DNA from 2 places in the Guptibacillus hwajinpoensis genome. Region 2 is predicted to be linked to the other one. Evidence: a T-box and tRNA genes for the amino acid it is inferred to sense, from the RefSeq annotation. Region 2 holds a T-box; the other holds one or more tRNA genes.

Region 1 (16,073 bases), 1.4 Mb from region 2:
TGACCGAGATCTGCAATACGAAAAGTATAAAGCGATATTAGAAAACTATTTAGAAGAACAGTCGGAACAGACGCTTTACAAAGGACAACAGTTTAGTAGGAAGATGATTGAGCAGAAAATCTCTCCTGAGGAAGCTGTTAGCCTTCATGTTAGTGTACTTGAGGAGTTATTTCCTGAGATCCCTGAACCGTTAAAAAATTCTTATGACTTTTTACTTGAAATGATGATTGGCTATGGATTTGCCTATCGAGAACATCAGAGTCTTCGCAGCCGTCAGCAGCAGCTCGATTCAGAGATTGAGATTGCTGCCAATGTGCAACAAACGCTTCTGGCGGGTGATAAGCCTGATGTACAGAGTGTTGATATAGGGGCGATTAGTAAGCCCGCTCAAAAAATGAATGGGGATTATTACCATTTTGTGCAAGATGAAAATAATTGTGTTAGTGTGGCTATCGCTGACGTTATCGGTAAGGGAATCCCTGCTGCTCTCTGTATGAGTATGATCAAATATACGATGGATAGTGCACCTGAACAGCGTATGCAACCGGGAGCTGTACTTGAGAACCTTAATCGTGTGGTAGAGCAGAACATAGATCCTAACATGTTTATTACAATGTTTTATGGAATATACGATCCCAGGGTCCATTCATTTTACTACGCAGGTGCCGGTCATGAACCGGGCTTTTTTTACGATGCGGAGAAAGATGAGTTTGAAGAACTTTTCACAAAAGGACTTGTGCTTGGTGTTTCAAAGAAAACATCTTATCAAGAATACCAGCGTGCGCTAAATGGTAATGATATGGTTATCATGTTATCTGATGGTGTAACGGAATGTCGTTCAAGCAGTGGGTTTATCGAACGAGATGAAATTGTTGCAATGATTCGTAAGTATAGTCATCTATCTGCTCAAGAAATTGTTGAATCTGTTTATCGAGATCTTGAGCGACTGCAGGAATTTGAGCTTCGTGATGATTTTACATTAATCATTTTGAGAAGAGAGGTTTAATTTTCTCTCATTGGTGGAATAAGAAAATATCGACTCTATATTTAATATTTAGAAGCAACCTACAGGGGGTAATGTTATGAATTTGCAGATCAGACAGGAAGACCATGAGAATACACATCATTTACATATCGCTGGAGAAATAGATGCATACACTGCGCCGCAGCTGCGTGAAGCTTTGCTTCCACTCACAGGTAAAGAGGGTCACGAAACGCTCGTTCACCTGAGCGATGTTAATTATATGGACAGTACTGGACTTGGCGTTTTCGTTGGTGCGCTTAAATCTTCTAAAGAGCATGGAAGTTCCATTAAATTAAGGGGCATGACTTCTCGTGTACAACGTCTCTTTGAAATCACTGGCCTTGATGAAGTGATTGATATCGAAGACGTAAAGGGGGGATCCAAGTGATAAACATTTCAGATTTTGTTGAAATGAAAATCCCTGCTCAGGCAGAGTTTGTTGGAGTTACAAGATTGACGGTTTCAGGGATTGCCAATCGTATGGGGTATTCTTATGATGAAATTGAAGATATCAAAATCGCTCTTTCAGAAGCATGCACGAACGCAGTGAATCATGCTTATAAAGAAAATGAGAAAGGCCAAATCACTATAGGCTTCGGTATTTATGAAGATCGGCTTGAAATGATGGTTCTTGACCGTGGTCAAAGCTTCGATTACACAAAGGTCTCTGAGAAATTAGGACCTGTCGATAGTGATAAGTCTGTTGAACAACTCAGTGAGGGAGGATTAGGGCTCTTTCTGATTGAATCACTGATGGACAAAGTGGAAATCAGTGGAGAGGACGGAGTAGTAGTTATGATGACAAAGTTCCTCCACAGAGATGGGGTGGAAGTAGATGCCGACACAATCTCCTCATCCCCGCAATAATAACAAAAACGAAGTTTATGAGTGGATTGAGCAGTATCAAAACGATCCTACAGATGAAGTTGTTCAACTGAAGCTTGTTGAACGGTATCAGGATCTTGTTCAATCACTCGCACGAAAATTCTCCAAGGGAAAAAGTATTCATGATGACCTGGCACAGGTTGGTATGATTGGATTGCTTGCAGCTCTTAGACGCTATGATCCGGAGTTTGGGAGAAGCTTTGAATCGTTTGCTGTCCCGACAATTGTTGGTGAAATCAAACGGTTTATTCGCGATAAAACCTGGAGTGTACACGTTCCAAGAAGAATTAAAGAGCTAGGACCACGTATTAAAAAAGCAGTTGAAGAACTAACAAATGAGCTACAACGATCACCTAAGGTGGAAGAACTAGCGGAATATTTAAACGTCTCTGAAGAAGAAGTACTTGAGACGATGGAAATGGGGAAAAGTTATCAGGCCCTTTCCGTTGACAGTTCAATTGAAGCGGATCAGGAAGGCAGCACGGTAACATTACTCGACCTTGTTGGCGATCAAGAACAGGGGTTTGATCTTGTAGATCAACAAATGTTGCTTAAGAAAGCTTTTGCTGTTCTAACTGAAAGAGAACAAGAAATTCTAAATTGCACCTATTTTGAAAACATGAGTCAGAAAGAAACCGGAGAAAAACTCGGTATTTCCCAGATGCATGTGTCTCGCCTGCAGCGTAGAGCGCTCGAAAAGCTTAGACAGGCGATTCGAATTGAACCCACGGAGGCCTTTTAGGTATGATTCATCAGCATGATTTTGAAAAAGTCACTGTTGCTGCGTATCAAAAGCCAAAATCAGGAAATCAGAAGTGTGGGGATAGCTACTACGTAGAGGAGACATCAGATTACTTTATTTGTGCGGTAGCAGACGGGCTCGGAAGTGGTGATCTGGCTAAAGATTCATCACTGGCTGCGATTAATGCTGTGAAAGCACATCAAGATGAAGATGTTGAGTCCTTGATGAAGGTTGCGAACGAAGAGATGAAAGGGAAGCGTGGCTGCGTTCTTTCCATTTTTAAACTTAATCTTCAAACAAGACAGATGGAATTTAGCGGGATTGGTAATATTAGCTTAATCATTTATCAAGCTGATGGGCGCGTTATTCGTCCGATTTCTTACTCCGGTTACTTATCTGGAAAGCTTCAAAAAGTGAAAGTACAAAGAATTGAGTATCCGGTAGGATCTTCATTTGTTACTTTTTCTGATGGGGTCCAGATTAGTTCCAAAAATTACACGATGATAGCAAAGTTTGATTCTGTGCAAGAATCATTTAAGCATTTAACTGACACACTGCCGTCAACGAATGATGATGTTACCTTGCTAGTAGGGAAAACAGTATAGAAAAGCTCTTCCGAGTTAAAAGGGGGGGGCTTTTTTATTTTGGTTATTTGAAGTACCCACCTTTATTTCGAATAAGTAGACTTTCAACTGGTCCCTTTATTCGGTAAACTGATACTAATATTGAAATGGTATACGAGGAGGAATGGTTTTGGAAATCACAGCTGATCAAAAACAAACAGCGCATTTTAAACAGGTGGCGCAAAATCTAACTATATCTGAACGTAGCGTTCGAGAAGTGATTACACTACTTAATGGTGGGAATACAGTTCCATTCATTGCAAGATATCGTAAGGAACTTACTGGTGGACTGGATGAGGTGCAGCTTAGAGACATTCAGGAAGCGTGGACCTATCTACTGAATCTTGAAAATCGAAAAGAAGAAGTTACTCGCCTCATTCAAGAGCAAGATAAACTAACGGTGGAACTGAATACTCAAATTCAGAAAGCCTCAAAGCTGCAGGAGGTAGAAGATCTTTATCGTCCTTATAAGCAAAAGAAGCGAACGAAAGCTACGGTGGCAAAAGAAAAGGGGCTTGAACCTTTCGCGAATTGGATTGTAAGAGAAGGAAAGGGCGATCCAGAGGTTAAAGCCGAACACTATTTATCTGAAGAAAAAGAGGTTACTTCAATAGAACAAGCTCTTCAAGGGGCGAAAGATATTATTGCAGAGCAGATTTCAGATGACGCTGATGCGAGGAAATGGATTAGGACAAAAACATTCCAATATGGAATGCTAGAAACAACGGTGAAATCGGAAGAAGACGATCCCAAGAAAATTTTCGAAATGTATTATACATATCAAGAAGGAATATCAAAAATAGTACCGCATCGAATACTTGCGATTAACCGTGGTGAAAAGGAAGGCATTCTTCGGACGTCAATTACGCCACCGCTTGATTCGATACACGACTATTTACGTAGGAAGATTGTAAAGCATCAACAGGGTCCGTGTATTACACTTCTGGAGGAAGCAATGACAGATAGTTATAAACGGCTTATTCAACCTTCTGTCGAGAGGGAAATCCGTAAGGAACTAACAGAAAGGGCTGAAGATCAAGCGATTCATATATTCTCTGAGAATCTAAAGCACCTCTTGCTCCAGCCGCCATTGAAAGGAAAGCGAGTTCTTGGTGTAGATCCAGCTTATCGAACTGGTTGTAAATTAGCAGTAGTCGATGATACCGGAAAGATGTTGAATGTATCCGTCATTTACCCTACTCCTCCTCGATCTGAAGTTGAGAAAGCAAAGTCAGCAGTCAAGCAGATGATTAGTGACTATGACATTGAAATGATTGCAATCGGGAATGGAACGGCATCTAGAGAAACCGAGCAATTCATCGCAAGCGTCATTCAGGAAGTTGACACAGAAATTGTGTATTTAATTGTGAACGAAGCTGGAGCAAGTGTTTACTCTGCTTCTGAGCTGGCGAGAGAAGAGTTTCCTTCTCTCCAGGTAGAAGAGCGATCGGCTGTTTCTATTGCAAGGCGGGTTCAAGATCCTCTTGCAGAACTTGTTAAAATAGATCCGAAGTCCGTAGGAGTAGGTCAATACCAACATGATGTTTCTCAGAAGAAATTAAACGATCAGCTAACCTTTGTTGTTGAAACAGCCGTTAACCAGGTTGGTGTTAATGTGAATACTGCATCCGTCTCTCTTCTCCAGTATGTAGCCGGCCTTTCACGTACAGTGGCTACAAATATTGTTAATAGGAGAGATGAAGAAGGTAAATTCACAAGTCGTGTTCAATTGAAAAAAGTTCCGAGGCTTGGGGCAAAAACCTATGAGCAGTGTATCGGCTTCCTTAGAATTATGGGAGGAAAGCAGCCACTTGATCAGACTGAGATACATCCTGAAAGCTATGAGGTGACGAAAGCGCTTCTTACTCAAATTCAATGCAACCCTCAAGACATTGGTTCAGATAAGTTGGTTCAGGCTTTGTCGGCTCTATCGATTAAAGAAACAGCATCAGCACTTGGAGTAGGAGAGCCGACGCTAGCAGACATAGTGGCTTCATTACAAAAGCCAGGTAGAGACCCACGTGATGAACTATCTCAACCTATTTTAAAAACGGATGTACTCAAGATGGAAGATCTTGAACATGGGATGGAGCTAGAAGGAACGGTTCGTAACGTTGTGGATTTCGGAGCCTTTGTTGATATTGGAGTGAAACAGGATGGGCTTGTCCATATTTCGAAACTAACAAATCGGTATGTGAAGAACCCGATGGAAGTCGTCCATGTGGGACAGGTTGTAACTGTTTGGGTAGATAGCATTGATCTTAAGAGAGAGCGAATTGCCCTTACTATGCTTAAACCATCATAAAGCACTGCCCTTAGGGGCGGTGTTTTCTTCTATAAAAAAACCAGCATTGGTTAAGTAATTTGATCTGGCGTCTGTCTTTCTCGAAGTAGGCTTGCTTCAGCCGATTTTTAAACCATACAGGCATCAAGAATCTCCTCCTTTAGAAGATGACACTTTCTTTCTGATGTTGTAAATTAGTTTATGATAAGGTGCTTGTATGTGTTCGTTAGGAGAGGAGGGTAGTTTATGAAAGTGGAACGTATGAATAATGATGAACTACAACAAATTGTAGAGACCGTATCCGAAAAATGGTTTAGGCTTCCCTTTCGGCACAAAGCTAAATTTAATTCTCGCCTTAGAACCACAGGAGGACGTTATTTATTGAGATCTCATAATCTCGAATTTAACAGAAAGCATTATGAACAGTTTGGTATGGATGAATTGATCGGTATTATAAAACACGAACTCTGTCATTATCATCTTCACATTCAGAATCGGGGATATAAGCATCAGGATCGAGATTTTAAACTTCTTCTCAGTCAAGTAGGTGGGTCAAGATATTGTCAGGTAGTTCCTGGACAAAGAAGAGTTGAAGCGATTAAGCATACATATGAATGTGCCGGTTGTGGCTCAAAGTATAGGAGGAAAAGAAGAATAGATACGTCTCGGTTCGTTTGTGGAAAGTGTAGAGGCGGGTTAGTTAAAATTTCTTGAAACTTCTCATTGACGGTTAGTATGGTATGTGGTAAATTAATAAAGTCTCTTTAAGAGAACATGTCCAAATCAAATAATTAACGGGTTTGAAAAGTTTTAAAATTCTGTTGACTTTGGTTGTTGGATGCGTTATTATATTAAATGTCGCCGATAATGGAGACGGCAAATCACATACTATTCCACAGTAGCTCAGTGGTAGAGCTATCGGCTGTTAACCGATCGGTCGTAGGTTCGAATCCTACCTGTGGAGCCAAACGGAGAAGTACCCAAGTGGCTGAAGGGGCGCCCCTGCTAAGGGTGTAGGTCGCGCGAGCGGCGCGAGGGTTCAAATCCCTCCTTCTCCGCCATTTTATGGCCCGTTGGTCAAGTGGTTAAGACACCGCCCTTTCACGGCGGTATCACGGGTTCGAATCCCGTACGGGTCACCAACATTTTTTAAAACGTTCAACGTGTTTCATCAACATGATATGTAATCAGATAAAGGTCCCGTGGTGTAGCGGTTAACATGCCTGCCTGTCACGCAGGAGATCGCGGGTTCGATTCCCGTCGGGACCGCCATTAATTTAAATTTAATCCTGATTATATAAAATGTTGGGCTATAGCCAAGCGGTAAGGCAACGGATTTTGATTCCGTCATGCGCTGGTTCGAATCCAGCTAGCCCAGCCATGTTGAGCCATTAGCTCAGTTGGTAGAGCATCTGACTTTTAATCAGAGGGTCGAAGGTTCGAGTCCTTCATGGCTCACCATTTATTGCGGGTGTGGCGGAATTGGCAGACGCGCTAGACTTAGGATCTAGTGTCTTACGACGTGGGGGTTCAAGTCCCTTCACCCGCACCAATTCTTTTATAACTTTAAGTTTTCATCAAGTAACGATGTGCGGTTGTGGCGGAATGGCAGACGCGCTAGCTTGAGGGGCTAGTGGGGGAGACCCCGTGGAGGTTCGAGTCCTCTCAACCGCACCAAATATAATATGCGCCCGTAGCTCAATTGGATAGAGCGTCTGACTACGGATCAGAAGGTTAGGGATTCGACTTCTCTCGGGCGCACCATTTCTTATTTCAACAAAATGTCGGGAAGTAGCTCAGCTTGGTAGAGCACTTGGTTTGGGACCAAGGGGTCGCAGGTTCAAATCCTGTCTTCCCGACCATCAATATTGCGGGTGTAGTTTAGTGGTAAAACCTCAGCCTTCCAAGCTGATGTCGTGGGTTCGATCCCCATCACCCGCTCCAATTAAGATGGGCCTGTAGCTCAGCTGGTTAGAGCGCACGCCTGATAAGCGTGAGGTCGGTGGTTCGAGTCCACTCAGGCCCACCATCTTTTTTTAGAAAGTTGTTGACATCAACTAACACATCATGTTATGATGATTTAGTCGCTGAAAACGGCATTGAAAGGAAAATCGATCTTTGAAAACTGAACGAAACGCCATGTAAGTAGTTGTTTCTACGGAAACAAACATTGTTTTAAAAGCTAGATTAAGCTTTCTATCGGAGAGTTTGATCCTGGCTCAGGACGAACGCTGGCGGCGTGCCTAATACATGCAAGTCGAGCGGAGATTTGGGAGCTTGCTCCCAAATCTTAGCGGCGGACGGGTGAGTAACACGTGGGCAACCTGCCCTGCAGACTGGGATAACTCCGGGAAACCGGAGCTAATACCGGGTAATACATCGCACCGCATGGTGTGATGTTGAAAGTTGGCCTCTGGCTAACACTGCAGGATGGGCCCGCGGCGCATTAGCTAGTTGGTAAGGTAATGGCTTACCAAGGCGACGATGCGTAGCCGACCTGAGAGGGTGATCGGCCACACTGGGACTGAGACACGGCCCAGACTCCTACGGGAGGCAGCAGTAGGGAATCTTCCGCAATGGACGAAAGTCTGACGGAGCAACGCCGCGTGAGTGACGAAGGCCTTCGGGTCGTAAAGCTCTGTTGTTAGGGAAGAACAAGTACCGTTCGAATAGGGCGGTACCTTGACGGTACCTAACCAGAAAGCCACGGCTAACTACGTGCCAGCAGCCGCGGTAATACGTAGGTGGCAAGCGTTGTCCGGAATTATTGGGCGTAAAGCGCGCGCAGGCGGTCCTTTAAGTCTGATGTGAAAGCCCACGGCTCAACCGTGGAGGGTCATTGGAAACTGGGGGACTTGAGTGCAGAAGAGGAGAGTGGAATTCCACGTGTAGCGGTGAAATGCGTAGATATGTGGAGGAACACCAGTGGCGAAGGCGGCTCTCTGGTCTGTAACTGACGCTGAGGCGCGAAAGCGTGGGGAGCAAACAGGATTAGATACCCTGGTAGTCCACGCCGTAAACGATGAGTGCTAGGTGTTGGGGGGTTCCACCCTCAGTGCTGAAGTTAACACATTAAGCACTCCGCCTGGGGAGTACGACCGCAAGGTTGAAACTCAAAGGAATTGACGGGGGCCCGCACAAGCAGTGGAGCATGTGGTTTAATTCGAAGCAACGCGAAGAACCTTACCAGGTCTTGACATCCTCTGACAATCCTGGAGACAGGACGTTCCCCTTCGGGGGACAGAGTGACAGGTGGTGCATGGTTGTCGTCAGCTCGTGTCGTGAGATGTTGGGTTAAGTCCCGCAACGAGCGCAACCCTTGATCTTAGTTGCCAGCATTTAGTTGGGCACTCTAAGGTGACTGCCGGTGACAAACCGGAGGAAGGTGGGGATGACGTCAAATCATCATGCCCCTTATGACCTGGGCTACACACGTGCTACAATGGACGGTACAAAGGGCAGCAACACCGCGAGGTGAAGCGAATCCCATAAAGCCGTTCTCAGTTCGGATTGCAGGCTGCAACTCGCCTGCATGAAGCCGGAATTGCTAGTAATCGCGGATCAGCATGCCGCGGTGAATACGTTCCCGGGCCTTGTACACACCGCCCGTCACACCACGAGAGTTTGTAACACCCGAAGTCGGTGGGGTAACCTTTATGGAGCCAGCCGCCGAAGGTGGGACAAATGATTGGGGTGAAGTCGTAACAAGGTAGCCGTATCGGAAGGTGCGGCTGGATCACCTCCTTTCTATGGAGAATTACGAGGTAACATTGGTTACCAACCTTACATGAGCGTTTCGTTTAGTTTTGAAAGAATGATTTACTTCTTTCAAAACAGGCTAGTCGAAGAAGCAGCAATGCCGATTCGAGTGATAGCCATGTTCCTTGAAAACTAGATAGCATAAACAACGACATCCAATAATTATTATTTTTTTGCGTTAAATCTTTAGTAGTTAGTCACATCTAACGATGTGCATCGACGAAGTTAGAAGCGTTAAGCGACTAATGTAGTCTAAGGTTAAGCTACTAAGGGCGCACGGTGGATGCCTTGGCACTAGAAGCCTAAGAAGGACGGGACGAACACCGATATGCTTCGGGGAGCTGTAAGTACGCTTTGATCCGGAGATTTCCGAATGGGGGAACCCACCATCCGTAATGGGATGGTATCCATTTCTGAATACATAGGGAATGGAAGGCAGACCCGGGGAACTGAAACATCTCATTACCCGGAGGAAGAGAAAGCAAATGCGATTTCCTGAGTAGCGGCGAGCGAAACGGAATCAGCCCAAACCAGAGGGCTTGCCCTCTGGGGTTGTAGGACGTCTCTTTGGAGTTACAAAGGCACGGATAGACGAAGCGACCTGGAAAGGTCCATCACAGAAGGTAACAATCCTGTAGTCAAAATCCGCTGCCCTCCGAGACGGATCCTGAGTACGGCGGGACACGTGAAACCCCGTCGGAATCTGGGAGGACCATCTCCCAAGGCTAAATACTCTCTAGTGACCGATAGTGAACCAGTACCGTGAGGGAAAGGTGAAAAGCACCCCGGAAGGGGAGTGAAAGAGAACCTGAAACCGTGTGCCTACAACTAGTTGGAGCCCGTTAATGGGTGACAGCGTGCCTTTTGTAGAATGAACCGGCGAGTTACGATCCCGTGCAAGGTTAAGCTGATAAGGCGGAGCCGCAGCGAAAGCGAGTCTGAATAGGGCGACAGAGTACGTGGTTGTAGACCCGAAACCGGGTGATCTACCCATGTCCAGGGTGAAGTTCAGGTAACACTGAATGGAGGCCCGAACCCACGCATGTTGAAAAATGCGGGGATGAGGTGTGGGTAGCGGTGAAATGCCAATCGAACCCGGAGATAGCTGGTTCTCTCCGAAATAGCTTTAGGGCTAGCCTCGCGGCAAGAATCTTGGAGGTAGAGCACTGATTGGACTAGGGGTCCTTACCGGATTACCGAATCCAGTCAAACTCCGAATGCCAACGATTTATCCGCGGGAGTCAGACTGCGAGTGATAAGATCCGTAGTCGAGAGGGAAACAGCCCAGACCACCAGCTAAGGTCCCAAAGTATACGTTAAGTGGAAAAGGATGTGGCGTTGCTTAGACAACCAGGATGTTGGCTTAGAAGCAGCCATCATTTAAAGAGTGCGTAATAGCTCACTGGTCGAGTGACGCTGCGCCGAAAATGTACCGGGGCTAAACGTATCACCGAAGCTGTGGATTGTCTTACGACAATGGTAGGAGAGCGTTCTAAGGGCTGTGAAGTCAGACCGAAAGGACTGGTGGAGCGCTTAGAAGTGAGAATGCCGGTATGAGTAGCGAAAGACAAGTGAGAATCTTGTCCGTCGAAAGCCCAAGGTTTCCTGAGGAAGGCTCGTCCGCTCAGGGTTAGTCGGGACCTAAGCCGAGGCCGAAAGGCGTAGGCGATGGATAACAGGTTGATATTCCTGTACCACCTCCTTTCCGTTTGAACGACGGGGGGACGCAGGAAGATAGGGAGAGCGCGCTGCTGGAAATGCGCGTCCAAGCGATTAGGCTGGTGAATAGGCAAATCCGTTCACCGCGAAGGCTGAGTCGTGATGGCGAGGGAAATTAAGTACCGAAGTCCCTGATTCTACACTGCCAAGAAAAGCCTCTAGTGAGGAAAGAGGTGCCCGTACCGCAAACCGACACAGGTAGGCGAGGAGAGAATCCTAAGACGATCGGGAGAACTCTCGTTAAGGAACTCGGCAAAATGACCCCGTAACTTCGGGAGAAGGGGTGCTTCCTCGGGTGAATAGCCCAGGGGAGCCGCAGTGAAAAGATCCAAGCGACTGTTTAGCAAAAACACAGGTCTCTGCAAAGCCGTAAGGCGAAGTATAGGGGCTGACACCTGCCCGGTGCTGGAAGGTTAAGAGGAGGGGTTATCCCTTACGGGAGAAGCTCTGAATCGAAGCCCCAGTAAACGGCGGCCGTAACTATAACGGTCCTAAGGTAGCGAAATTCCTTGTCGGGTAAGTTCCGACCCGCACGAAAGGTGCAACGACTTGGATACTGTCTCAACGAGAGACCCGGTGAAATTATAGTACCTGTGAAGATGCAGGTTACCCGCGACAGGACGGAAAGACCCCATGGAGCTTTACTGTAGCCTGATATTGGATTTTGGTACAGCTTGTACAGGATAGGTAGGAGCCATAGAAGTCGGACCGCCAGGTTCGATGGAGGCGTCGGTGGGATACTACCCTGGCTGTACTGACATTCTAACCCAGCACCGTGATCCGGTGCGGAGACAGTGTCAGGTGGGCAGTTTGACTGGGGCGGTCGCCTCCTAAAGTGTAACGGAGGCGCCCAAAGGTTCCCTCAGAATGGTTGGAAATCATTCGCAGAGTGTAAAGGCACAAGGGAGCTTGACTGCGAGACCTACAAGTCGAGCAGGGACGAAAGTCGGGCTTAGTGATCCGGTGGTTCCGCATGGAAGGGCCATCGCTCAACGGATAAAAGCTACCCTGGGGATAACAGGCTTATCTCCCCCAAGAGTCCACATCGACGGGGAGGTTTGGCACCTCGATGTCGGCTCATCGCATCCTGGGGCTGAAGTAGGTCCCAAGGGTTGGGCTGTTCGCCCATTAAAGCGGTACGCGAGCTGGGTTCAGAACGTCGTGAGACAGTTCGGTCCCTATCCGTCGCGGGCGCAGGAAATTTGAGAGGAGCTGTCCTTAGTACGAGAGGACCGGGATGGACACACCGCTGGTGTACCAGTTGTTCCGCCAGGAGCATAGCTGGGTAGCTACGTGTGGAAGGGATAAGTGCTGAAAGCATCTAAGCATGAAGCCCCCCTCGAGATGAGATTTCCCACAGCATTAAGCTGGTAAGATCCCTTAGAGATGATGAGGTAGATAGGTTCGGGGTGGAAGCGTGGCAACACGTGGAGCTGACGAATACTAATCGATCGAGGGCTTAACCTAAAAACGAAAAGCGAAGTGAGCCATTTGGCTCATGGATCTGGACATATTGGAAAACGTTGTACGTGCTATCTAGTTTTCAGGGAATACCTGAAACAAGGAAGTTTGATTAAGGTGCACCACGTCCTGTGGTGAACATTGAACTAACATCCTGTTAGTCTAGTGACGATGGCGAAGAGGTCACACCCGTTCCCATGCCGAACACGGAAGTTAAGCTCTTCAGCGCCGATGGTAGTTGGGGGATCTCCCCCTGCAAGAGTAGGACGTCGCTGGGCAACTGAAAGAAAGTCAGAGATCAATAGGGTCTCTGACTTTTTTGTATGGGTTTGTACTCGTTTGATTCTTCATGAATAAGCAAAAAGACATCATTGAAAGCTACGTAGGGGTGGGAGAAGCAAGAAATTCGAGGAAGCCAGTGATGACAGACCGGAGTGGATATTCGGAGATCTATGAGGATCTGTCATCGCGCAGCTGACGAAGAAGTTCGTCGTTTATCGCCCTGACAAAAACAGTTGCGTGGATAAACTTCCAAAACATACTATTTTAATAGAAAAACACAAGTATCTTTTAATATTTAGGGGATTTTATAATAGATTGAAAATTTCGACCCGTATTTCTTGATAATCAAACTAATAAGTCGTACAGTTAATGAAAAAGAATTTTGTATAAAGGAAGGGAAAGTAAATGGATTTTCATTTTGACACAAAAGCAGTTCGTTTTCCTAGAAAGACTAAGACAGATACCGTTAGTAAAGTACAACCTATTTATCAAACATCATCGTTTGTATTTGAAGACCTGGATGATCTAGAATCATTTTACGAGGGGAAAAAGGATTACTTATATACACGTGTAAGTAATCCCAATACGGAAGATCTCGGAATGGGCGTAGCAGACCTTGAGGGGGCCCCTAAAGGTCTGGCAACTTCCTCTGGCTTATCAGCTATTCTTGCAGGTGTGCTTTCTGTAGTGAAAGCTGGAGATCATATTGTCGCTTGTGAGGATTTGTATGGTGGCACGTATTCTCTTTTCAAAGAAGAGCTGCCTGACTTTGGAATTGAAGTATCATTTGTCGATTTTACGAATAAGGATGAAGTGGAGAAGGCTATTTGTTCCAATACTAAGCTATTGTATACAGAGTCTGTGACTAATCCACTTCTCCGAGTCGAAGATTTGACCGCGCTTGTTGAGCTTGGGCAAAATCATGAATTGGTTACAATGGTAGATAATACGTTTGCCACACCATTTCTTCTTCAGCCATATAAGCTAGGTATTGATCTAGTCGTACATAGTGCAACGAAGTATATTGGAGGACATAGTGACGTGACAGCTGGCGTTCTTGTGGGACGCGAAAATCTTCTTGCAAAGGCTAAAGCGAAAGTAATTAACCTCGGTACCAATCTGAGCCCATTTGAAGCATGGTTAGGTTGTCGGGGCCTAAAGACAATGAGTGTAAGAATGGAACGTCACGTTAAGAATGCTGCTTTTCTTGCTGAAGCATTAAAAAATGTGGAGGGTATTAAGAAAGTCTACTATCCAGAATATGTTTCAGAGAGAGGAAATGGAGCTATGGTTTCCATTGAACTTGATGAACACTCAAACGTGAAAACGTTCTTTAAATCCCTCGGCTGGGTGAAAATCATTCCGACACTTGCTGGGTTAGACACTACCGTTTCATACCCCATTGGAACGTCGCACCGGACCATCCCGGAAACTACAAGAGAGAAACTGGGTATTAATAAACAACTCGTTCGTATTTCAGTGGGAATTGAAAATGAAGTTGATATTGTAAAAGCTTTTAAAGAGGCTGTTGAAAAATCCCTATAATAGGGATTTTTTCTTTTTTAACTAAAGCTTGCATTCGTTACATTTATCTGGTATAGTATTGTTTGTGTCCTAATAAAGGCACTGCACATATATTATAAATCGTCGCGGGGTGGAGCAGTTCGGTAGCTCGTTGGGCTCATAACCCAAAGGTCGCAGGTTCAAATCCTGCCCCCGCAACCAATTTAAAAATTTTCACTACGTTGAATAAGCTTCTAAGTTAAAATTTATTTGTAGTCCCTTTAGGGGCAACCTAAACTCATAACTTGGTACTATTCCTTTCAAACGTAAGTTTACAAATAATACATACTGGTCTCGTGGTGTAGCGGTTAACATGCCTGCCTGTCACGCAGGAGATCGCGGGTTCGATTCCCGTCGAGACCGCCACTTTTCACTGAGCGATTTGATCGCTTTTTTTTTATACTTTCAGATTAGAATTCCACAAATTTATCCTTTACATTATTGATACAACACAAGTTTTTCTAAACAAATATGTGAATTTACACGTAAGTAAGATAAACTGATAGAAAAAGGACCTTAGGATGAAATTCCTAAGGTTTTTTTATAAAATAGAAAGAGAGATGAGTTTGGTTGAAAGATGAGTTTGCGTTTATTCAATCCATTAAGCCGGCTTATACTTTTCGTGATGAACTAATTCTGGGAATTGGAGATGATGCTGCTCTTTATCACATTGATTCAGAGTGGGATGAGATTGCCTGTGCAGATACAATGGTAGAAGGAATTCACTTTAAGAAAAGTACAATGTCTCCCTTTCAAATTGGCAGGAAGGCGCTTGCTGTTAATATCAGTGATATAGCAGCGATGGGGGGAATTCCATTATTCTATCTTGTTTCCCTTTCTGTTCCGCAAAATGGGTGGTCTTCGAAGCAGCTAAGAGAAATATATAGCGGTTTAAAAGCTATTGGTGATGACTATCAAATGGACATGCTTGGCGGAGATACTGTATCAACTAGAAGTGATCTTCACATTTCAGTAACCGTCATTGGAAAGATAGAGAAAGGTCGTAAGCTTCTTCGTAACAATGCAAGAGCCGGAGATGTTGTATTTCTAACAGGCCCTGTTGGGGGATCTGCAGCAGGTCTATCGTCATTACTTGAGAGTAGATCAAAAGATTCTCCTTATATTCACTATCATCAGGAACCGAATCCGCGAGTGAAAGAAGGAAGAATACTAGCTAAAAGTGGTTATCGGGTTTCGCTCAATGATGTAAGTGACGGTATAGCCAGTGAGTCCCATGAGATATCAGAAGCGAGTGGTGTTTCGATTGTACTGGAACAGGATTTAATTCCTGCTCCTGAAGGTTTTGAGGCTTATTCCTCCTTTAAGCGGTTAAACTGGATGTTAAACGGCGGCGAAGATTACGAATTGATTGGAACAGTTTCAGAAGACAATTGGGAGCATTTAAAGCAGCTTTTTAATGATCATCATGCATCACTATATAGAATCGGCTATGTAGAAGATCAAAGTCCGGGTGTGTGGACGGTATATAAAGATCAAAAATTTAAATTGGATAAGAAGGGCTATAATCACTTCTCATCCAGGGAATAGGTGATTAACATGAGTGGATATGCTTTCATCATGAAGTCTCCGGAAGAAACAATGGCGTTTGGCAAAAAACTTGCTGAAAAGTTAAAGCCGGGATGCGTCTTGACGCTTGAAGGAGATCTAGGTGCTGGCAAGACTACATTTACCAAAGGGATTGGAAAAGGACTTGGTGTTACTAAAGTTGTG
Region 2 (16,073 bases):
CTTTTGTCACTTCATAAGCCGTTTCAGGAACTGTCCCAAACGCAAGTCCGCCCTCTTTCACGTTCGGACATGAGATGTTTAATTCAAGGGCATGAACGTTAGGCGCCGTGGAAATTCGCTTTGCAACAGCAACATAATCTTCAATCGTGGATCCCGCTACATTTGCAATGATTGGAACATCGAACGTTTCTAACCATGGAAGTTCATGATTCATTACATGATCAAGGCCGGGATTCTGAAGTCCTATGGCGTTCAACATCCCTGAGGTTGTTTCTGCCACACGCGGCGTTGGATTTCCAAAGCGTGGTTCATTTGTCGTTGCTTTAACCATAATCGCCCCGAGCTGATCTAACTTATAAAATTGACTGTATTCACGACCGAATCCAAAACAGCCCGAAGCAGGCATAATCGGATTTTTTAGATCGAGTCCCGGAAGTTGAATGCGTAATCGACTCATAATACGACCTCCCCTGCCTGAAACACTGGCCCATCGCTACACACTTTTCGATAATCAAGACCAGTCTCATCGCCCTGCACATGACAAACACATGCGAGACACGCACCGATTCCACAGCCCATCCGTTGTTCCAGTGATAAATAAACCCCTTTTTTTGCCGGATAGCTTTCAAGGGCTCGAAGCATTGGAGAAGGGCCACATGCAAACAAATAATCTGCTGAATCGTCAAGCTGTGCTGTTACAAATCCCGCTTCCCCGTAACTCCCATCAACAGTTGTCACGGTGACTGGCCCGAACGCTTTGAATTCTTCTTCATAGAAAACCGCTGAACCTGTTTGAAACCCGTTCACATGCTTTACATACACACCGCGCTTTGTTAGCTCACGGGAAAGATAGTACAGTGGCGGCACACCAATTCCTCCGCCGACAAGTAATGCGGTATCACCCCGCTTCGGACTTTCAATTGGAAATCCATTCCCGAGTGGACCAAGGAGGTCAACTTCGACCCCCGGAACCATCTCAGACAGCATCCTCGTCCCCTTGCCTTCAGCCCGATAAATCATTGTTAGTAAATGTTTTTCTGGATCAACATGGCAAATGCTAATCGGCCTTCTTAACAGCGGGTCTGAACCAGATGTAACTTTCACATGAACGAACTGTCCTGGTTGAAAACGTTCATCAATCTTTTCGTGATAAACGACTACCTCGAAAATAAAAGCTGCAATTTTTTTTTGAGCAACTAGTTCTGTTTTGTATTGCTTCATGAACGAATCACTTCTTTTTGATGAAATTTCGGCATGCTTGTACTTGTGAACGTCATTGTTTCAATGACGCGCAATAATGCTTTGGCTGTGTCTAACGATGTGAAGCATACGACTCCGTTCTCAACCGACTCTCTTCTAATACGGAAACCGTCTCGGGCAGGCTGTTTGCCTCTTGTGAGTGTATTAATAACGAATTGAGCCTGACCTTCTCGAATCACGTGCAGCAAGTTCGGCTTTTCAGCCCCAATCTTATTTACGACGGTTACAGGGATGCCCATATTCCGAATGTTATCTGCTGTACCCTCTGTTGCGAGAATATGATATCCAATCGCATGGAATCGTTTTACAATATCAGTCGCTTCCTCTTTGTCTTTGTCAGCAATCGTAAATAGCACAGAACCGTGAGTTGGAATATTCATACCAGAAGCGACTAGTCCCTTATACAGAGCTTTCTCAAGCGTATAATCTCGCCCCATTACTTCACCTGTTGATTTCATCTCAGGTCCAAGCGTAATATCAACCCGACGCAGTTTCGCGAAGGAGAATACTGGTACTTTCACATACACATCGTCTCTCTCAATGCCGTAACCTGTTTTGTATCCAAGCTCATTCAGTGTTTGGCCAAGAATCGCTTTCGTCGCAAGATTCGCCATTGGAACCCCTGTTATTTTACTTAAAAACGGAACTGTTCTACTTGATCTTGGATTGACTTCAAGAACGTAAACCTGATCATTCTGAATAACATACTGGATATTGAGAAGCCCCTTGATTTTCAGCCCTCTTGCTAACGCAATGGTTTCATCTATTAACGTTTGTTTAACCGATTCAGAAAGGCTCTGTGGTGGATACACGGCAATCGAATCCCCGGAGTGAATCCCCGCTCGTTCAATGTGTTCCATGATGCCCGGGATATATACGGTTTCTCCATCAGAGATTGCATCCACCTCAATCTCTTTCCCCATCAAGTAGCGGTCAATTAAGACCGGGTGCTGCGGATTTACTTTTACCGCATTTTCCATGTAATGAAGAAGCTCACTTTCTTTATACACAATTTCCATCGCTCTGCCGCCTAGAACGTAAGATGGGCGTACAAGAACCGGATAGCCAATTCGAGTTGCAATTGAAATCGCCTGTTCGACGGATGTAGCCGTTTTTCCTTCTGGTTGTGGAATGCCAAGCTCAGCCATGGCCATTTCGAATTTGTCTCGATCTTCTGCCCGGTCCATATCTTCAAGCGATGTTCCGAGAATCTTTACGCCTCTAGCAGAAAGCTCATCTGCTAGATTAATGGCCGTTTGTCCACCGAACTGGACAATGACACCGGTTGGTTTCTCTAGATCGATAACATGCATAACATCTTCTACAGTAAGCGGTTCGAAATACAGCTTATCCGAGATGCTGAAGTCTGTTGAGACGGTTTCTGGGTTGTTATTTATTATGATCGCTTCATACCCTGCTTCACGAATTGCCCAGACGCTATGAACAGTAGCGTAATCAAATTCAATTCCCTGTCCGATTCGAATTGGTCCAGAACCAAGTACAAGCACACTTTCTTTCGGCGTTTCAAATGATTCGTTCTCTTCTTCATAAGTAGAATAATAATACGGTGTTTCTGATTCGAATTCACCTGCGCATGTATCAACCATCTTATAAACCGGGCGAATGCTTTCTTTCATCCGTAATTCATAAATTTCAAGCTCAGTTTGATTCCATAAGCGAGCAACGACATCATCAGAAAATCCTTTTCGCTTCGCTTCAATCAAGATTTCAAGATTCCCTTTATTCTCCTCTAATTGCTTTTCGAGGGCGATGATTCCCTGTATTTTAACAAGAAAGTAATGATCAATAGCACTCCAGTCATGAATTTCTTTAATTGTTTTTCCACGTCTGAATGCTTCCGCTACAACGAAAATCCGCTCATCATCCGCTACACGAATTCGCTTCTCCATCGTGTCCTCATCCATGTTCTCAAATGATGGAATCGCAAGGTGAATCACGTTGGATTCAAGGGATCGAACTGCTTTAAGAAGGGATTCTTCAAGGGTACGCCCGATCGCCATCACTTCACCGGTCGCTTTCATTTGTGTACCGAGCTTTCGATTGGCACTTTCAAATTTATCAAAAGGCCATCTCGGTATTTTGGAAACTACGTAGTCCAGTGCAGGTTCAAAGCTAGCATACGTCTTACCTGTAACTGGATTTTTCATTTCTGCAAGAGATAATCCCACCGCAATTTTCGCTGCTAGCTTCGCAATTGGATAGCCAGTCGCTTTTGAAGCAAGCGCAGATGACCGGCTGACACGAGGGTTCACTTCAATGATGTAATATTGAAAGCTATACGGATCAAGTGCTAGCTGAATGTTACAACCGCCCTCGATTTTCAAGGCGCGAATGACCTTGAGAGCAACATTTCTAAGCATCTGATAATCGCGATCGGATAGCGTCTGACTTGGGGCAACGACAATTGAATCTCCTGTATGAATTCCGACCGGATCGATGTTTTCCATGTTACATACAACGATGGCTTGATCCTGTCCATCACGCATCACTTCATATTCAATTTCTTTAAATCCAGCGATGCTTTTCTCTAGAAGACATTGTGTTACAGGGCTATATTTCAATCCGCTCGATACTATTTCTTCTAGCTCTTCATCATTGTTCACAATACCACCGCCTGTCCCGCCTAACGTATAAGCCGGCCTGACAATAACGGGATAGCCAATTCTCTTCACAAAGGTATACGCTTCTTCCAGGTTATGAATGATATCACTCTCAGGAACAGGCTCATTTAGATCATTCATTAATGTTCTGAACTGATCACGATCTTCCGCCTGCTGGATCGCATCAAGACTTGTCCCTAAAAGCTCAACATTATAATCATCTAGAACACCGGATTCAGATAGCTCCATCGCAAGGTTGAGTCCAGTTTGACCTCCGAGTGTCGCCAGAAGGGAATCTGGACGTTCTTTACGAATGATGCTGCTTACGAAATCAAGGGTGAGCGGCTCAATGTACACCTCATCAGCAATGGTAGTATCCGTCATAATCGTCGCTGGATTCGAATTTACGAGAATCACTTCATATCCTTCTTCTTTTAGAGCCTGACAGGCCTGTGTTCCAGCATAGTCGAACTCGGCTGCCTGGCCAATGACGATTGGTCCTGATCCAATGACTAGAATCTTCTTGATATCGGTACGTTTAGGCATATGTTTTTTCCCCCTTGAAAGTTGTAATCATTGTGATGAAATCATCGAAAAGTCCGTTCGAATCTTCTGGCCCGGGTGATGCTTCAGGGTGATACTGAACGCTGAACGCAGCGTGCATCGTGTGCTTCACTCCTTCAATTGTTCCATCATTTACAGCGACATGCGTTACTTCTAGTTCTGTCTTTTCCAGTGATGCCGCTTCTACTGTGTAACCGTGGTTTTGAGAAGTGATGGCAACGCGTCCCGTACTCAAGTCCATAACAGGATGATTTGATCCTCGGTGGCCGAACTTCATTTTTTCTGAATCAGCGCCGCATGCGAGTGCAAAAAGCTGATGACCGAGACAGATCCCGAAGAGTGGGATTTTACCGAGAATGCCGTTAATCATCTCAACTGCTTCTGGCACATCCTTTGGATCTCCAGGGCCATTGCTCAGCATGACACCGTCAGGATTCAGTCGAAGGATTTCTTCTGCTGATGTATTGTAAGGGACAACCACTACATCGCATTTTCTTCTTGTTAATTCACGAAGGATACCGTGCTTCATGCCGAAATCCACAAGTACGATACGATAACCTCGACCAGGGCTTGCATAAGGCGCTTTAATCGATACTTGCTGCACCTGATCGCGTTTTAGCGGCGTTTCCCGAAGGTCCTGTGCGATTTTCTCAGGATCAACGTCCATGCTGCACATTTTCCCCTTCAACGTTCCATTGGCACGGATTAATTTGGTTAATTTTCTTGTATCGATACCTTCTAATCCAGGGATGCCTTTCACTCGAAGTAGTTCATCAAGCGTCATTTCATTTCTCCAATAGCTCGGAACTGCTGTCGCTTCTTTTACAATAAGACCGTGGACAGAAGGATTAATCGATTCGAAATCATCTCGATTGATTCCGTAGTTCCCAATCAGCGGGTACGTGAGCGTCACAATTTGTGCACAGTATGATGGATCTGACAAAATCTCCTGATACCCAGTCATTCCGGTATTAAAAACAACCTCACCGCTTTTTTCAATATCGCTCCCAAATGCTTTCCCGACAAATATAGATCCATCTTCTAAAATTAGCTGTCTTTTCATTATTGATCGCTCCCTTTCGCATACACCATTTTTCCATTCACAAATGTATTCACTGGCCACCCTTTACACATCCATCCCGCAAAAGGTGTATTTCTTCCTTTTGACACGAACGTTTCAGGATTGATTTCTTCTTGATGCGATAGTTCGATTAGCGTGAGATCCGCATTCGCTCCAACTTTAAGTGTTCCATGCTTAAGTCCAAATGCGGTCGCTGGTTTAATTGTTAACCAGTCGACGAGCTGCTTTAGCGTAAACTTTCCTTCCTCTACAAAGTTTGTATAGAGAAGCGGAAAGGCTGTTTCGAGGCCAACGATGCCGAAGGGTGCTTTTTCCATTGAGGCTGATTTTTCTTCATGCGAATGTGGCGCATGGTCTGTTGCTATAAAATCAATCGTTCCATCAAGTAATCCTTCAATGAGCGCTTCCTGGTCTTCTTTTGACCGAAGGGGGGGATTCATTTTGTAGTTTGTATCAATTCCCGGAATTTCATCTTCTGACAGAAGCATGTGATGCGGTGTTACTTCTGCGGTTACGTTAATGCCCGCTCGTTTCGCATCACGAACGATACGAACCGACTCTTTCGTACTAATGTGACAGACGTGGTAATGGACGCCCGCTGCTTCCGCGAGCAGCACATCTCTTGCAATATGGACTGATTCACAAACGGACGGAATACCGTTTAATCCATTTTCACTAGAGAAATGTCCCTCATGGACGCTTCCGCCATTAATAAGTGTGTTTTCTTCACAGTGAGCGACGATTGATAGATTCTTTGAAGCAGCACGCTTCATTGCTTCAAGCATCATTCCTGCGCTTTGAACACCTACGCCGTCATCCGTTAAGGCGAATGCCCCGTTTTTGTTAAGAGCATCGAAGTTCGTCAGTTCCTTTCCAAGCTGTCGAGTTGTAATTGAACCATATGGAAGGACACGAACACTCGCGGTTTCTTCAATCCTCTCCATCAACTTCTTCATCGTCTCTTCATTATCCGGAACAGGTCTTGTATTTGGCATAGCTGCAATCGTAGTAAATCCACCTTTTGCAGCTGCTTTTGTTCCAGTTTCAATCGTTTCTTTATGCTCACCGCCCGGCTCCCTTAAGTGGACATGCAAATCCACTAGACCCGGAACTAGCAGGTTTCCTTTCGCATCTATAATATTGTGCTGGTCTGGATCAATATTATGTGAAACTTCCTCAATCTTACCTTCTTTTGAAATGAGTACATCAAGCTTAACAAGCTCTCCAGTTTCATTTAGTAGTTTTGCGTTTTGGATAAGCATTACACGACCATTCCTTTCTGGTTGGGTTGTAAGACTAATTTCAGGCAAGCCATACGAACATAAACGCCATTTTCCATTTGTTTAAAAATGCGTGATCGGTCACATTCGACGAGGCTAGTGTCAATTTCGACCCCTCTATTAACAGGTGCAGGATGCATGATGATACTATGTTTTTGCATTCTCTTTTCACGTTCAATCGTTAAACCATAAGATTCTAAGTAGGTGGAGTGAGCATTGCTTTTCGCCGTATGCCGTTCATTTTGTATTCTTAGTAACATGAGTACATCCGCAAATTCAACCGCATCATCCATTGGCAAGTATGGAAATTCTGAGAGTGTATCATCCTGCCACTCAGGCGGACCCGAGAACACTACGTTTACCCCAAGTCTTTTTAGGACATGAGCATTGGATCGTGCTACCCTGCTGTGCCTGATATCACCAGCAATCACGACATTAAGCCCTTCAAACTGCTTGAACTCCTGACGAATCGTTAAAAGATCCAGGAGAGACTGCGTTGGATGATGACCGCATCCATCTCCCGCATTGATTATAGATAGTGATGTTCGATCAAGAAGCGATTCAAAGTACCGTTCATTTTGATGCCTCACCACAACAGCACTTGCCCCTACCGATTCAAGTGTCTTAATCGTGTCATAAAGGCTTTCGCCTTTCTGTACACTCGATGATGAGGTTTCGAAATTTAACACTTCATATCCCAGCCTCTTTTCCGCTACTTCGAAACTGAATCGTGTTCGTGTGGACGGTTCAAAGAAAAGGTTTGCTACAAAAACCGGGTTATTGCTCTCTTTTTGTTTTCCATTCCGGAATCGTTCAGCCTGCTGCAGGATTTCTTGAATTTCATTAAGTGTCAGAGAAGTCATATCAAGTAAATGCTTCACACCACTCACTCCATTTCCTTAGAAATTTTCATAAAAAATGCACCCTGAGCGTTCTCAGGGTGCAGAAGGATAGACGCGTCCTATGATCGCATCTATCTCCCACCCTTTAAGGTCTCTCAGTACCTTTTTAAAGGATGATGCTATGCAGCTGGTTCTTTATTATCCATTTCTTCTTCAAATATTTTTTCAACTGATGGCTGTGTTTTGCCACCAGGGAGAATCAGATTTAGTGCAATCCCGATGATTGTAGCAAGGGCCATGCCTGCGATTTGAAGGTTATCACTTACTTGTATAAATGCCCCGCCTACCCCAATGACCAGGATAACAGAGGAGATAATCAAATTTCTCTTATCCCCTAGATCAATTTTGTTATCAATAAGCATACGCAGTCCTGATGATGCGATAATTCCGAAGAGCAAGATCGAGACGCCTCCCATGACTGCTGTTGGAATTGTTGAAATGACTGCTGTTACTTTTCCAACAAATCCGAAGATAAGAGCAAGGACAGCTGCTCCACCGATAACAAAGACGCTGAACACACGCGTTATCGCGAGCACACCAATGTTTTCACCATAGGTTGTGTTTGGTGGCCCTCCAAGACAAGAAGCAATCATTGTTGCAACACCGTCGCCCAGTATAGATCGGTGGAGGCCAGGTGTTTTCAAAAAGTTCTTTCCGGCTACTTTACTTAAAACCATTTGATCTCCTATGTGCTCTGCGATTGTTACTACTGCAATTGGCACCATGATGAAGAGAATTTCCCACGAGAACACTTCTGCCGGGTTATAGTCCGCAAAAGGAAGGATAAAGTTCGGCATTTGAAAGAGTGATGCCTCACGAATCGGTGATAAATCAACGATCCCCATGAAGTAAGCGAATGTATAACCAGAAACAATTCCGATTAGGATTGGAATCAGGCTGAAAAACCCTCTTAGAAATATGGAAGCAAGAATGGTGACACCTAGTGTAACGAGTGCGACTGTAATGTGTGTACCACTATAAGATTCTGTTGCAGGGTTATTCATGGCCATATCGATCGCGGTACCGGCAAGGCCAAGTCCGATAACCATAATAACTGGACCAACAACGATCGGTGGTAAAAGTTTGAGCAGCCAGTTCAATCCTAGTGCGCGGATTCCGATCGCTACAAGACCGTAGACAATCCCGGCAAAAAAGCTACCGATCATTGCTCCTTCAGGGCCATGCAAGGACACCGCTGAAATAATAGGTGCGATAAATGCGAATGATGACCCAAGATAAGCTGGAATCCTGCCTTTTGTAATCACCAGGTAAGCTAGTGTGCCCAATCCGCTTGAGACAAGAGCTACGGCCGGGTCAAGACCAACTAGAAATGGTACTAATATCGTTGCGCCAAACATGGCGAATAAGTGTTGAAGACTTAATGTAAGCCAACTTGATGCTTTCGGAACCTCTCGAATGCCTAATGCTTGCTTCATATCTACTTTCCTCCTTGAATGTGCATCCTGTCCGTGCAATAAAAAACTCCTTGCACGGACGCAAGGAGGTACACGCGTTCCCTAACCGGAACGCGTCTCCTCCCTTGCCCGTCTCACTGGACGAACTTAAAGGGAGCACGATTTATGTTTGTGTAATGCTAACCTGATCAAAGTCATCGACTTCCTTCAGGGCAACTTCAATAATTTCTTCATTCGATGTTGGTACATTTTTTCCAACATAATCGGGACGGATCGGCAGTTCGCGATGCCCTCGATCAACAAGCACAGCCAGCTGAATTTGCGATGGACGACCAAGGTCCATTAGTGCATCCATAGCTGCACGGACTGTTCGACCTGTGTAAAGCACATCATCCACCAGGATCACTTTCTGATCTGATACGTCTTTTGAAATGCTTGTTCCTTTGATTAATGGATCTTGATCTTCATTCTTATGGGTAAGATCATCTCGATACATTGTGATATCAACCTCACCAACAGTAATCGCTGATCCTTCAATCTGTTCAATTCGTTCGGCCAGACGCTCAGCAAGGTAGATCCCTCTTGTTTTAATTCCAACTAGCATGGTATTCTCAATTCCTTTGTTTCGTTCTAATATTTCATGAGCAATTCGTGTTAACGCTCTGCGAATCGCCTGGTCATCAAGAAGAATTCTCTTGTTATCCATGCAGGTCACCCCTTTCTCTATCTCTCGTTTACATAAAAAAACCCTTATGCCATGAGAGCAAAAGGGTTTTGGGCATACAACTGTACAGATATCTCGTACATTAGCCATTTTTCCTTTGCAGCCTCACGGGACTGTCGTTAAAGGGTATGCTATTGTCTAATACGATTATGGCAGATAAGGTGAATCAAGTCAACCTCAATCTTGTCTGAGACGCTTGAGCAACCTTTCAATATCTTCAGGAATAGGACATGAGAATTCAAGCCACTCTTCTGAAACCGGATGTCTAAAGCCAAGCAGGCCCGCATGAAGCGCCTGTCCATCAATTGGAAGTGATTTTCTTCTCGGACCGTACTTTGGATCACCTGCGACCGGATGATCAATGTATTTCATGTGTACTCTAATTTGGTGCGTTCTGCCGGTTTCAAGCTGGCACTCAACGTACGTGTACTGCTGGTAACGCTCTAGCACTCTAAAATGCGTGACTGCATCTCGACTATTCTCATCTGTTACAGTCATCTTCTGTCGATCCTGCTTATCACGGCCAATTGGTGCATCAATCGTGCCAACATCGTGCTGAATATTGCCATGAACGATTGCTGTATAGCGGCGGTTTACAGTTTTAGCTTGAAGCTGTTTAACAAGAGATTCATGAGCTCTGTCATTTTTCGCTACCATCAACAAACCGGATGTGTCTTTATCGATCCGGTGAACGATTCCAGGACGGACAACGCCGTTAATCCCACTTAAATCTTTAACCTGGTGCATTAATCCGTTCACGAGCGTACCTCGGGCGTGCCCTGGTGCCGGGTGAACAACCATTCCCCGTGGCTTGTTTACAACGAGAACATCCGCATCCTCATAAACAATTTCAAGATTCAGGTCTTCTCCGACAATTTCAAGCTCTTCAGGCTCAGGAACAGTTACTTCAATTTCATCGCCCTCAGAAGCTTTGTAATTTCCTTTCACAGCTTCACCGTTAACTTGAATATTTTCGTCTTTAATCCATGTCTGCACTTGGCTACGGGACCAGTCGCTTTCATATGATGTGATAAGCTTATCGATTCGCTCGCCTTTTTCTTCTTCCGTTACTTTAAATGTGAATTTTTCCATTAGTTTTCCCCTTTAGCCTGCTTACTTTCAAAAATTGTTCCGATAAAAATAAGAATGACACCAACTACGAGTGATGCATCCGCAACGTTAAAGATCGGAAAGTCATATGAGAAGATAAACGTGTTAACAAAATCCACGACTTCTCCTCTTAGCACTCGATCTATAAAGTTCCCAATTGCTCCTCCAAGTATAAGTGCCAGCGTTACACTGACAAAACGGCTATGGCGATACTGTTGCATGTAATAAATAACCGCTCCAATAACGAAAATCGTAATGATATAAAAGAAAACCATCTGTCCCTGAAGGATTCCAAAGGCTGCGCCCCGATTTCGATGTGAGGTCAGATAAAGAAAGTCGTTAATCAATGTGATGCTTTCTCCATAATCCATCTTCTTGACAACAAGCCATTTTGTCCACTGATCAAGAATAATGATGACAATGGCTATGAGATATTTCCACACGTGCGCTCCTCCGATCAAATGTTACTTCCTATGAAAGTTTAGCACAGCTTGCTTCAGCAGACAATCCAAACTGAATAAGATCGCCTCAATCTGGTGTTCATAGACAACGAAAAGACGCTTTGCTTGGCAAAGCGTCTTTTCTTTTTATCATGTTAGATATGAGTGATTGTTGGCTCACTTACGCAAACGATCGCGGTTTCAACTAACAAAGTTTATTAGTAATGACTTTTAACTGTTTCAGCACAGCTTGCACAGAGTGTTGGGTAGTCGCTATCTGCTCCAACATCTGTTTTTACTTGCCAGCATCGTTCACACGTTTCTCCCTCAGCAGGTGAAACTGAAATGGCTAGTTCTTCATAGACTTTCGCTTCTGCAGGAGCTTCTGACATCGTTCCAGCGACAGATGCAGCAGAGACGATGAACAGTTTTTCAAGATTAGCTACGCCTTCTAACAATTCTTTCGTGCCATTGTCAGCATAAATATGAAGCTCGGCTGTAAGTGATTTACCAATTTTCTTTTCATTTCGTGCTTCTTCAAGTGCTTTTAGAACTTCATCACGAAGCTCCATGACGTGGTCCCACTTTTGCTCGAGGTCCGCTGTACCTTCGAAGATTTCCACTTCAGGCATATCAGAAAGCTGAACGTATTCTTCCTTTTCACCAGGTACATACTGCCATACTTCTTCTGCTGTATGTGGAATGATTGGAGAAAGAAGTTTCGTTAACGCAACAGCCGTCTGATAAAGGACCGTCTGGATTGCACGACGCTTCGGATGATCTTCATGCTCGATATAAAGCGTATCTTTCGCAATATCGAGATAGAATGAGCTCATCTCGATTGTAAAGAAGTTATGAATCGTATTATAAACCGTTAAAAATTGATACTCATCATACGCTTTCTTCACTTTTTCAATCAGATTATTGAGCTTAACTAGCATATATTGATCGAGCTCACCGAGGGCTTCGTAAGAAACCTGATGCTGAGAAGGATCAAAACCTTCTAGGTTTCCAAGCATAAAGCGGAACGTATTCCGAATTTTACGGTACACTTCTGCTACCTGTTTTAAAATATCATCTGACACTCGAACGTCAGCTTGATAATCAGCAGAAGAAACCCAGAGACGAAGAATGTCAGCACCCAATTGCTTCATAACATCATTTGGTACCATCGTGTTACCTAGTGATTTACTCATTTTCTTTCCTTCGCCATCAAGGATAAAGCCATGGCTGAGGACTGCCTTATATGGTGCTTTGCCAGTTACTGCAACAGCTGTTGAAAGGGAAGAGTTAAACCATCCACGGTACTGATCGGAACCTTCAAGATACAAATCAGCTGGACGGGCCAGATCGCTGCGTTCTTCGAGTACAGCCTGGTGTGAAGATCCTGAATCGAACCATACGTCCATAATGTCCATTTCCTTACGGAACTCGCCATTCGGGCTGTGCTCGGATGTATATCCTTCAGGTAGAAGTTCTTTCGCATCCCACTCAAACCAGATATTTGATCCATGCTCACGGAACAAATCTGATACATGTGCAATTGTTTCATCCGTAATGATCGGCTCGTTGTTTTCACCGTAGAACACCGGGATTGGAACACCCCAGGCACGTTGACGGGAAATACACCAGTCTTCACGATCCTTCACCATATTATGAAGGCGGATTTCACCCCATGATGGGAACCATTTCACGTCTGCAACAGCTTGAAGAAGCTCAGGACGAAATTCTTTAATCGAAGCGAACCATTGCTCTGTCGCTCGGAAAATGATTGGCTTTTTCGTACGCCAATCATGTGGATACGAGTGCGTGAAAAACGTAAGCTTAACAAGTGCGCCAACTTCTTCTAGCTTCTCTGTGATTGGTTTGTTCGCTTTATCATAGAACATGCCTTCAAAGCCGGGTGCCTCATCAGTGAATACGCCTTTCTCATCTACAGGACAAAGGATATCGAGCTTATACTTTCTTCCAATTACATAGTCATCCTCACCATGACCTGGGGCCGTATGAACACAACCAGTACCGGCGTCAAGTGTTACATGATCACCAAGAATGACGAGTGACTTGCGATCATAGATTGGGTGCTGAGCCGTTACATATTCAAGCTCGCTTCCTTTCACACGCTTCAATTCTTTTACTTCGTTCCATTCAAACTCATCTTTCAACTGTTCAACAAGCTCTGTTGCCACAACATACTTGTTGCCATCTACTTCGACGACGCTATATTCGAATTTCTCATTTAGTGCGATCGCAAGGTTAGAAGGGATCGTCCATGGTGTTGTTGTCCAGATGATGAATTTCTCATCTCCATCTAATACACCTTTTCCATCCTTCACGTCAAACGCGACATAGATTGACGGGGAACGTTTATCCTGATATTCAATTTCAGCTTCTGCCAAAGCAGATTCTGATGTTGGTGACCAGTAAACGGTTTTTTTATCTTTGTAGATATAGCCTCTTTTCGCCATTTCGCCAAACACTTTAATTTGCTGTGCTTCATACCCTTTATGAAGCGTGATGTACGGATTATCCCAGTCACCTCTTACACCAAGACGTTTAAATTGCTCACGTTGACGGTCCACCTGCTTAAGAGCGTACTCTTCACATTTCTTTCTGAATTCAGCAACCGTTAACTTTTTGCGATCAACGCCTTTTTTCGTTAGCGCCTGTTCGATTGGAAGACCGTGTGTATCCCAACCTGGAACGTATGGTGCGTTGAAACCATTCATGGATTTGTAACGGACAATGATATCTTTAAGAACTTTGTTCTCGGCATGACCCATGTGGATATCGCCGTTCGCATATGGAGGTCCGTCGTGCAGGACGAAGAGTGGCCGATCCTTCGTTCTTTCCTGAACTTTTCCATAAAGGCTGATGCTTTCCCATTCTTTCTGCATGTCAGGCTCTTTATTAGGCAAATTCCCTCTCATCGGGAATTTGGTTTTCGGCATTAAGAGCGTTTCTTTGAAGCTCATGAGCTTTCCTCCTTCAAGTTATAACGACGTACATAAACGATAGGCAGGCTTTATTTAAATAAAAAAAACCTTCTCATCCCTGGAAAGGGACGAGAAGGTTTTCCCGTGGTACCACCCAACTTAAGCGCTAGATGCGCTCACTTTGCATTCGTAACATGAATGATTCGCCGGGGCTTACTTATCGTTCAGCACGGGACTCCGGGGCGATCTTCTCTGATTGCTTAACACCGGGCTCACACCTCCCCCGGCTCGCTTTGTTAAGTAAGAATCAGGTACTCTTCCCATCTTAGTCGATCGTTATTGCTATGTGTAAAATTATAGTGTAAACAAAAATAAGAAGTCAAGTGTATGACAAATAAAATATAAGTGCCCTATGCTTTCTCTTCGCTTTGCTCCTGCTGTTGCTGTTGCTCTTCTTCTTCATCGAAGCGAGCGACGAGTCCATCCCAGTCTTCGTTATTTAGCATTTCAAGCTGGGCTTCAACAAGCATACGAAAACGTGTGCGATAGACGGCTGCTTGCTTCTTAAGCTCTTCATTGTCCATCGAAATCTTTCTTGCTTTCGCAAGAGAATCGTTAATAATGCGATCAGCGTTCTTTTCTGCTTCCTTTACAATCAATTGAGATTCCTTTTTTGCATTCTGTCTAACTTCTTCGGCAGATTCCTGAGCTACGAGAATCGATTTATTTAACGTTTCTTCAAGAATGGAAAAATGACCCAGTCGCTCTTCAAGAAGCTTCACTCTCTCGTTAAGCTCTTTCTTTTCTCTAATTACTGTTTCGTAATCCTTGATTATCTGATCCAAAAATTCATTAACTTCATCTTCATCATAACCGCGGAATCCGCGAGTAAACTCTTTGTTATGAATGTCTAATGGTGTTAAAGGCAATTCAGCCACCTCCGATTTACTCTCTATTCATATACCCGGCCTAACGTATTTCGACAAACCTTTTGGATATTCCTTCTAATTATGACAAACTATTTTCTTATATGATAGGTTATTCGCCATTTATCTCTCTTTGTTTTCCCATCTATTGAAACTATTTTGCTTCTTCCAGAGCCTCTAAGAGATAGATAGTCTCCAGCCCCGACTTCTGAAGAAGGCTGGTTAACGACTTTCCAATTCAGTTTAGCTCTCTCATGTTCAATCATAGTCGCTACTCTGCTTCGTGAAATGTTGTACACTTCGGCGAGAACCGCATCCAACCGAAGACTCGATACCGTTCCTGTTTGCTCTTCCCACTTTGCTTCATGAACATGCACATGAGATAAAGGAATTTCCTCGGGTGAAATGGATGCTTTCCCTGCCTGGTTCAGGTTCATCTTCACAAAATCGGCAATTTCCTTCGCTACAATTAAATGAGCACTGCTTTCCTGCACTATAATGTCACCGAATTTGTCTCGCTTTAAACCAAGTCCCATCATCGCACCCAGTAGATCAGGATGAGTTAGGGAAACGAACTTAGCTGGATATGTAATTTCAAATGCAGTTAACTCGAAGTCCTCTGGAGAAACCTCCAGATACGGAGGAACGAGCAGTGCACGCTGTCGCTCTGTCCCCGCCACTCCCCCTGAGAAAAACAGGCGAACATCAGGATGATTCCCTATAATTAGTTTAACTATATCCTGCTCTCGAGGATCTAGGAAATCCGTTAGTTTCGGCACATATCTTTCCTGCACTTCATCCTGCCACTCAAGGA

What was found. A T-box is a leader RNA that pairs with one kind of tRNA and senses whether it is charged. The one in region 2 lies ahead of ileS (isoleucine--tRNA ligase), so its partner is inferred to be a tRNA-Ile.
Region 1: it encodes a tRNA-Ile, which carries the amino acid that the T-box ahead of ileS (isoleucine--tRNA ligase) is inferred to sense. The anticodon was not compared.

Annotation. Positions count from the first base shown of each region.
Region 1 is NZ_CP156674.1:1,958,783-1,974,855, reverse strand. Features, by position in the region: gene ABFG93_RS10295 (PP2C family protein-serine/threonine phosphatase) at 1-1,006, shown strand, start outside; gene ABFG93_RS10290 (STAS domain-containing protein) at 1,083-1,412, shown strand; gene rsbW (anti-sigma B factor RsbW) at 1,436-1,891, shown strand; gene sigB (RNA polymerase sigma factor SigB) at 1,860-2,651, shown strand; gene ABFG93_RS10275 (SpoIIE family protein phosphatase) at 2,654-3,256, shown strand; gene ABFG93_RS10270 (Tex family protein) at 3,399-5,579, shown strand; gene cmpA (cortex morphogenetic protein CmpA) at 5,590-5,703, opposite strand; gene ABFG93_RS10260 (SprT family protein) at 5,820-6,272, shown strand; tRNA gene ABFG93_RS10255 (tRNA-Asn) at 6,451-6,525, shown strand; tRNA gene ABFG93_RS10250 (tRNA-Ser) at 6,529-6,619, shown strand; tRNA gene ABFG93_RS10245 (tRNA-Glu) at 6,626-6,700, shown strand; tRNA gene ABFG93_RS10240 (tRNA-Asp) at 6,755-6,830, shown strand; tRNA gene ABFG93_RS10235 (tRNA-Gln) at 6,865-6,939, shown strand; tRNA gene ABFG93_RS10230 (tRNA-Lys) at 6,944-7,019, shown strand; tRNA gene ABFG93_RS10225 (tRNA-Leu) at 7,026-7,110, shown strand; tRNA gene ABFG93_RS10220 (tRNA-Leu) at 7,150-7,235, shown strand; tRNA gene ABFG93_RS10215 (tRNA-Arg) at 7,246-7,322, shown strand; tRNA gene ABFG93_RS10210 (tRNA-Pro) at 7,344-7,420, shown strand; tRNA gene ABFG93_RS10205 (tRNA-Gly) at 7,429-7,502, shown strand; tRNA gene ABFG93_RS10200 (tRNA-Ile) at 7,511-7,587, shown strand; rRNA gene ABFG93_RS10195 (16S ribosomal RNA) at 7,755-9,305, shown strand; rRNA gene ABFG93_RS10190 (23S ribosomal RNA) at 9,574-12,503, shown strand; rRNA gene rrf (5S ribosomal RNA) at 12,659-12,775, shown strand; gene ABFG93_RS10180 (trans-sulfuration enzyme family protein) at 13,185-14,324, shown strand; tRNA gene ABFG93_RS10175 (tRNA-Met) at 14,428-14,504, shown strand; tRNA gene ABFG93_RS10170 (tRNA-Asp) at 14,633-14,708, shown strand; gene thiL (thiamine-phosphate kinase) at 14,913-15,890, shown strand; gene tsaE (tRNA (adenosine(37)-N6)-threonylcarbamoyltransferase complex ATPase subunit type 1 TsaE) at 15,900-16,073, shown strand, end outside.
Region 2 is NZ_CP156674.1:516,211-532,283, forward strand. Features, by position in the region: gene ABFG93_RS02575 (dihydroorotate dehydrogenase) at 1-457, opposite strand, end outside; gene ABFG93_RS02580 (dihydroorotate dehydrogenase electron transfer subunit) at 454-1,221, opposite strand; gene carB (carbamoyl-phosphate synthase large subunit) at 1,218-4,427, opposite strand; gene ABFG93_RS02590 (carbamoyl phosphate synthase small subunit) at 4,420-5,508, opposite strand; gene ABFG93_RS02595 (dihydroorotase) at 5,508-6,788, opposite strand; gene ABFG93_RS02600 (aspartate carbamoyltransferase catalytic subunit) at 6,788-7,687, opposite strand; gene ABFG93_RS02605 (solute carrier family 23 protein) at 7,828-9,144, opposite strand; gene pyrR (bifunctional pyr operon transcriptional regulator/uracil phosphoribosyltransferase PyrR) at 9,287-9,829, opposite strand; gene ABFG93_RS02615 (RluA family pseudouridine synthase) at 10,025-10,939, opposite strand; gene lspA (signal peptidase II) at 10,939-11,400, opposite strand; gene ileS (isoleucine--tRNA ligase) at 11,616-14,372, opposite strand; T-box leader at 14,455-14,669, opposite strand; gene ABFG93_RS02630 (DivIVA domain-containing protein) at 14,744-15,262, opposite strand; gene ABFG93_RS02635 (RNA-binding protein) at 15,352-16,073, opposite strand, start outside.